DNA from 3 places in the Salinifilum aidingensis genome. Region 1 is predicted to be linked to each of the others. Evidence: riboswitches for the same ligand, from Rfam matches in the RefSeq annotation. Region 1 holds a riboswitch; each other region holds the start of a gene.

Region 1 (2,254 bases):
TGCGGAGCGGATCGCAACGCTCTCCGGGGAGATGGGCCGGCTGCCGGACGTGCCGGAGCGCTACGACGCGCTCCTCGCCGAGATCACCGGCCCGCTGTGAGGTAGTTCCCGGGGCTGCGGGCCCCCGGTGCGTGCTGCGGCTCGCGCTTCGCGAGCGCGCTCGGCCTGTCGGAGCACCGCCGACAACCCCGAGCGCGGGAACGTGCGACCGCAGTCGCGCTCACGCGTGGTGGTCGACGATGTCGAACTCCTCCCACCGCAACTCCTCCATCCACTGTGGTTCGCCGGAAGCGCTTCACACCGCGGCCGGGCGCACGGGGAGTTCGAAGTGGACGGACGGGCTGTGCCGGCCGTCCTGCCGCCCGTCGTGGATCTCCGTGGCCAGGCTGCGCCAGAACGGTTCCGCCCCGTCCACGGCCGGGTTCGTGTGCAGGTAGAGCGTGGTGTACTCGGGGGCCGCGGCGACGAATTCGCAGGCGAGGTCGACGAGCGCGCGGGCCAGGCCGTTCCTGCGGTGCTCGGGGCGGACGTAGGTGCGGAAGATCTGCGCCGTCTCCGCGGTGCCGTAGCGCTGGGCGATCCACTGTGGATGCGGTGGGCTCTTCGGCCCGTCCGAGCGCACGGATGCGGTTCCGACGACCTCGTCTTCCAGCGCGGCCACGAACAGGGCGTGGCCGGGCGTGCGGAAGTAGGTGTCCTCGAGGTGGATCACGTCGGCGTGCCAGCTGGGGACGTAACCGTGGCCGAGCACGTGGTAGAAGGTGTCGAGCATGAGCGTGCGCGCTCCCTCGACGTCGTGCAGGCGTGCGCGCCGCACGGTGTAGTCGCCGAGCGCTCGATCGCTTCCCCCGGGCATGTCCTGACTCCTCGAACGTCCGTTCCGATCCACGTGTCCGAGACTAATGCAACACGCTTGCAACAGCAAAATCGATGCTGAAAGCGCGAGATTCCGCGGGGAACAGCTGCTCATGCCGGGTTCGGCGGTGCGCGGGCGTTCCGGTGGCACCGGCGGGGAACCGCTCGGGCGGCTTGACATCCGGTGGGGCGGCTGCGTACTTCTGGATCACGTACTGCGACGGCGGCCAGGAAGCCGGTGCGAATCCGGCACGGTCCCGCCACTGTGAGTGGGGAGCTCCCCTCCACCCGCGGCCACTGCCGGAGAGCCCGGTGGGAAGGCCGGAGGGGCGGCGAGGATCCACGAGTCAGGACACTGACGCCGTCGCGCCGACTCGCAGCGGGGTCGCGGAGCCCCGAAGGAGGTACACAGGTGCGTCACGACACGTGCACCGCACGGCCGTCCCCGAACGACCCGCGTGCGGCGGTGGACCCGCAGGGCGCGTGAAAAGCCCCGGCACCGCTGGCAATCCCTCAACTCACGTGGATCGTACGGAGACGACTGTGCTTTCGACCGCTTCGGCCCCGGCCGGACGCAACGGAACCTCGCCGGACCTGCTGGCGCAGCGCGCGCTGGGCGGGCAGTTCGCGCGGGACCGCGACGACCTCCCGCAGTCCTTCAGCGCCTCGGTCGCGTTCCTGACCGCGCAGGGCTCGCAGCACTCCGGCAGGAGGAGCAGCTACGTCAACACGGTGCTCAGCATCCGCGTGCACGATGCCGTGGGCTCGTGCGCCGTGGAACCCGGTGAGCTCGGGGAGCGGGAGGTGCAGGAGATCGTCGGCTGCCGCGTCGACGCTCTGCTGTCCCACCCCGAACCCGCCGTGCGGGTGGCCGCGCTCGACGCGTACCTCACCTGCGTGCGACCGCACATCAGCGACCCGCGGAGGAGGACGGTGCGGCTGCCTCCGGGAGGTTCGCTGGAGAAGTCCACCGCCCGGGCCCGGGCGGTCGCGGAGCTCGTGCACGTGCCCGCGGGCGGGCGCGTCGCCGTGATCGGCGTGGTCAACTCGCTGCTGTCGGCGCTGCGCGAGCGCGGTGTCGACTACGTCGCCTGCGACCTCAGGGGCGGGCGAACCGAGTGGGACGAACCTGTGCTGCAGTGCCACCGGCAGGCGATCGGCCGAGCCCGGGCGGTCCTCGCCTCCGGGATGGTGCTCGGCAACGACACCTTCGACGAGATCGCCGGGCTGTGCCGCGACCGCGGTCTCGCCCTGACGATGTTCGCGCAGACCGGCAGCGCGGTCGCGCGGGAACTGCTCGGTTCCGGCGTCGACGCCCTGTCGGCGGAGCCGTACCCCTTCTTCTGGCTCACCGGCGATGCCACCGAGATCCACCTCTACTCGGCCGCGGGCGGTGGTC
Region 2 (2,254 bases), on a different contig from region 1:
CTGTGGGGCGCGCGCACCGCGGAGGAGGTGCGGGCGATGCTGCCGCGCCCCGGCACCGTCGTCGTCAAGGACGCGGCGAACGCGGCCTGGGAGCTGGGCGCCGAGCCCGTGTCCGTTCCCGCGCCGCACGTCGACGTCGTGGAACCCGTGGGGGCGGGGGACGCCTTCGCCGCGGGGTACCTCGCGGGCGTCCTCCGCGGCTTCGACCCGCAGCGGCGCCTGCGGTTCGGCCACCTGCTCGCCGCGCACAGCCTGCTCAGCACCACCGACCAGACCGCGCCGCCGGAGGAACCCGCGCTCGCCGGCTGGTTGGACCGCTCCGATCAGAGCTGGCGCGCACTCCGGTTCGGGGAGGGCTGAGATGCACACCTTCGACGAGCTGTTCACCGTCCCGGTCATGGCGATCCTGCGCGGGATGGATCCGCAGCGCACGGTCAGCCTCGCCGAGCGGGCGTGGGACCTGGGGATCCGCGCGGTGGAAGTGCCGATCGAAACGGGGGAGGCCGAGCCGTCCCTGCGGGCCGCCGTCGAAGCGGGCAGGCGGCGCGGACGTCCCGTCGGCGCCGGCACAGTGGTCGGCCTCGACCAGCTGCACGCGGCGCACGCCGCCGGCGCGGCGTTCACCGTCGCTCCCGGCCTGGATTCCGAAGTGCTGCGCACCAGCGAGGAGCTGCGAGTGCCGCACCTGCCCGGCGTGGCCACCCCGAGCGAGATGCAGTGGGCCCAACGGCTGGGGGTGACCTGGGTGAAGGCCTTCCCCGCCGCCGAGCTCTCCGCCGGGTGGTTCCGCGCGATGCGCGGACCGTTCCCGAGCATGCGCCTGGTCGCCACCGGCGGCGTGCACGCGGGCAACGCGGAGGAGTACCTCGCGGCCGGGGCCTCGGTGGTCGCCGTGGGCTCGGCGCTGGAGGACTCCGCGCAGCTGGCCAGGCTGGCCGACCTCGTCGGTGGCGCGGGCGCGCCGGGCTGAGCCGCCCTCCGGTGTGGCCCAGCACACCGCGCGCCGCGCGGCGCTGCCGACCGCTGGTCACCTGCGACGATCGCGCGCGCTCCCGCTGCGCGGCGCTGCCCGGCGCCGTTGCGGGGGAGACGGGTGAAGCAGCTCATGGCGCCGCGTGCCGCGCCCGTTAGGATGGGTCGGCAAGCCTGCGGCGAAATCGGAGGAACCCGGTGCGAGTCCGGGGCGGTCGCGCCACTGTGACCGGGGAGCTGCCCCTGAGATGCCACGGCCCGGAACGGGCGGGAAGGCGGGGGAGGTGCGGTGATCCGGGAGCCAGGAGACTCCGAGCGCCGCAACCCCCACCCGGGGCGCGCACCCCGAGAGAGAGGACGAGGCGTGACCGAATCCGCCAGTACACGTGTGCTGCTGCTGTCCACCGCCGACACCGACCTGCTCGCCGCACGTGCCTGCGAAGCGGACTACCGCGTGGCGAACCCGGCCCGCGTCTCTGCTGAGGAAGTGCCCGACCTGGTGTCCGGTGTGGACATCGTCGTTGTGCGGCTGCTCGGCGGCAAGCGCGCCTGGGAGGACGGGCTGAACGCGGTCCTCGAGACCGGTGTCCCGACCGTCGCGCTCGGCGGCGAGGCGACTCCGGACGCGGAGCTGATGGCCCTGTCCACCGTTCCCTCCGGTGTGGCGACCCAAGCCCTGTCCTACTTGGTGGAAGGTGGTCCGCGCAACCTCGCGCACCTGGCCTGGTTCCTCTCGGACACGGTGCTGCTCACCGGAACCGCGTTCGAGCCGCCGGAGAAGACCCCCGAGTTCGGTGTGCACGGCAGCCGGGAGCACGACCCCGCCCGCCCCACAGTCGGCGTCGTGTTCTACCGGGCGCACGCCCTGGCCGGGAACACCGCGTTCGTGGACGTGCTCGCCGACGAGGTCGAAGCCGCCGGTGCCAACGTGCTGCCGGTGTACTGCGGGTCGCTGCGCGGCCTGTCGGACACCGAAGGGCTGCGCGAACTCCTCGGCGAGTGCGACGCCCTGATCGCCACGGTGCTCGCCGCGGGCGGTTCCGTGGCCGCCAACGCCAGCGCGGGCGGCGACGAGGACTCGTGGGACGCCGGCGCACTGGCCGAACTGGACATTCCCGTGCTGCAGGGGATGTGCCTGACCAGCAGCCGTGCGCAGTGGGAGGAGAGCGACGCCGCGCTGTCCCCGATGGACGCCGCCATGCAGGTGGCCGTCCCCGAGTTCGACGGCCGCCTGATCAGCGTCCCGTTCTCCTTCAAGGAGTCCGGTGAGGACGAGATCCCG
Region 3 (2,254 bases), on a different contig from region 1:
GCCGGTGTTCTTGCGCAGGTCGAGGAATTCCTCGATGTCGATGTGCCAGGTCTCCAGGTAGGCGCACGCCGCGCCCTTGCGCTTGCCGCCCTGGTTGACGGCGACCGTCGTGTCGTTGGCGATCTTCAGGAACGGCACGACGCCCTGCGAGGTCCCGTTGGTGCCGCGGATGCGCGCACCGAGCCCGCGCACGGGCGTCCAGTCGTTGCCGAGCCCGCCGGAGTACTTCGCGAGCATCGCGTTGCTGCGGTACGAGCGGAAGATCGACGAGAGGTCGTCGTCCACAGTGGTGAGGAAGCACGAGGACAGCTGCGGCCGCAGGGTTCCCGCGTTGAACAGGGTCGGCGTCGAGGCCATGAACGTGAACGTCGACAGCAGCTCGTAGAACTCGATCGCACGCCGCTCGCGGTCGTCCTCGTGCAGCGCCAGGCCCATGGCCACGCGCATGAAGAACGCCTGCGGCAGCTCGAACCGCACCCCGTCGTCGTGCAGCAGGTAGCGGTCGTGGAGCGTCTGCAGGCCGAGGTGGGTGAACTGCAGGTCGCGCTCGCCGACGAGCGCGGCGGCCAGCCGTTCCAGGTCGAACCGCTCCAGCTCCGGGTCGAGCAGTCCGAGGTGGACGCCCAATCGCACGTAGGCGGGGAAGTGCTCGGCGCAGTCGGTTCCCGGTTCGCCTATGTCCGATTCGGACGCGGTCGTGCCGAGGTGCTGCAGCGCTTCGCCGCGCAGCGCGTGCAGCAGCAGCCGGGCGCAGACGTGCGAGTAGTTCGGTTCGGACTCGACGAGGGTGCGCGCGGCCATGATCTGCGCCTGCGCGAGCTCCTCGGCGCGCACGCCGTCGTAGAGGTTGCGGCGGATCTCGGCCAGCACCGGTTCGGCGTGCACGTCGGCGAGCCCGCTGGTCGCGTGCTGCACGAGGCGCACCACGCGGTCCCAGTCGAGCGGGCGCAGGCGGCCGTCGGGTTCGCGCACGCTCAGCTCCGGCGTGCGCGCGGGTGCTGCCGGGGGCGCTTGGGTCACGACGCTCTCCTCTCGCGAGTCCGTCCGTATCCGGGACCTCGCGAGCGGGAGTGGTGGACGCCGGCGCGCTGCGCCGCTGCGGTGCGTTCCGCGTGGCGGGTTCTCCACCCGGCGGGGTGGTCCGCGTGTCCGGGGCCCGCCCTCGAGGCCCGGCGTGCGTGCGCGTTCTCCCGCGCACACCGGTGGCAGGTCTTCGGACTCGCGGGCTTCCGGCGCTCGGCCGGCCCTACTGGCCGTCGCTTCCCGGACGTGCGTCCAGTGCTGCACCACCGCGGGGGTGGTGACGGCGGTCGTTCCCGCTCACCGCTGCGGGGCAGTCCCGGATTCCCACCGGGTTCCCTCTCGCCTCACCGGACCGTTCCCGGCCCCGTGAACCACCAGCACCGAGCACACTACATGTTGCGACGCGCGATCGCGAACGGGGCCAGATCCCGTGTCGCGGCGGCTGCTCGATGTCGAGCACCCGGAGCGGGGGCTTCCCCGGAGGTCCTGCTACGCACCCACCCGCGTTTCCGGGGACACTTCCTCGTGGTTCACCGCACCCACCGGTAGCGGTGCTCGGGCCGCCCGGCCGACCCGTACCGCATCCGCAGCGCGGCCTGCCCGTCGGCGCACAGGTGCTCGAGGTAGCGCCGCGCGGTCACCCGCGCGATGCCGGCGCGCTCGGCGACCTCCACGGCCGACAGGTCGGACTCGGCCGCGCGCAGCGTCTCCGCCACGAGCTGCGCCGTCTCCGCCGTCAGCCCCTTCGGCAGGCTCGTCCGCGAGGTCGGGCGGCGCACGCCGAACACGCGGTCCACGTCCCGCTGGGTGGCCTGCTCCACGCCGGTGAGCTTGTCGCGCACCGCTGCGAAGCGGTCCAGCTGCTCCCGCAGCGCGTCCAGGTTGAAGGGTTTGAGCAGGTAGTACATCGCACCGCCGTGCAGCGCGGCGCGCACGTTGTCGATGTCGCGCAGCGCGGTGATCACCAGCACGTCCACGGGCGTGCCCGGGCCCGGTTCGTCCGGCGCCCGCAGCCGCTGCAGCACGTCGATGCCCGACATGTCCGGCAGGTAGAGGTCGAGCAGGACGAGGTCGGGCTGGTGCTCGGCGACGGCGCGCAGCGCCTCGGCGCCGCTGTGGGCGACGCCGACCACCGCGAACCCCGGCACCGAGGCGACGAAATCCCGGTGGTTGCGCGCCACGCGCGCGTCGTCGTCGACGACGAGCACCGACAGCACCGGCTCTCACCTCC

What was found. Region 1 has a riboswitch for cobalamin ahead of ACYVJE_RS03580 (Rossmann-like domain-containing protein). Riboswitches for the same ligand answer to the same signal wherever they lie in the genome.
Region 2: linked by a shared signal. The riboswitch ahead of cobN (cobaltochelatase subunit CobN) and the one ahead of ACYVJE_RS03580 (Rossmann-like domain-containing protein) in region 1 are both predicted to bind cobalamin.
Region 3: linked by a shared signal. The riboswitch ahead of ACYVJE_RS01705 (ribonucleoside-diphosphate reductase subunit alpha) and the one ahead of ACYVJE_RS03580 (Rossmann-like domain-containing protein) in region 1 are both predicted to bind cobalamin.

The regions. Positions count from the first base shown of each region.
Region 1 is NZ_BAAGTH010000002.1:114,185-116,438, reverse strand. Features, by position in the region: gene ACYVJE_RS03590 (MmgE/PrpD family protein) at 1-100, shown strand, start outside; gene ACYVJE_RS03585 (GNAT family N-acetyltransferase) at 296-856, opposite strand; cobalamin riboswitch at 1,084-1,213, shown strand; gene ACYVJE_RS03580 (Rossmann-like domain-containing protein) at 1,399-2,254, shown strand, end outside.
Region 2 is NZ_BAAGTH010000013.1:65,627-67,880, forward strand. Features, by position in the region: gene ACYVJE_RS17475 (sugar kinase) at 1-360, shown strand, start outside; gene ACYVJE_RS17480 (bifunctional 4-hydroxy-2-oxoglutarate aldolase/2-dehydro-3-deoxy-phosphogluconate aldolase) at 362-970, shown strand; cobalamin riboswitch at 1,162-1,283, shown strand; gene cobN (cobaltochelatase subunit CobN) at 1,337-2,254, shown strand, end outside.
Region 3 is NZ_BAAGTH010000001.1:362,716-364,969, reverse strand. Features, by position in the region: gene ACYVJE_RS01705 (ribonucleoside-diphosphate reductase subunit alpha) at 1-1,050, opposite strand, end outside; cobalamin riboswitch at 1,188-1,417, opposite strand; gene ACYVJE_RS01700 (response regulator) at 1,554-2,240, opposite strand.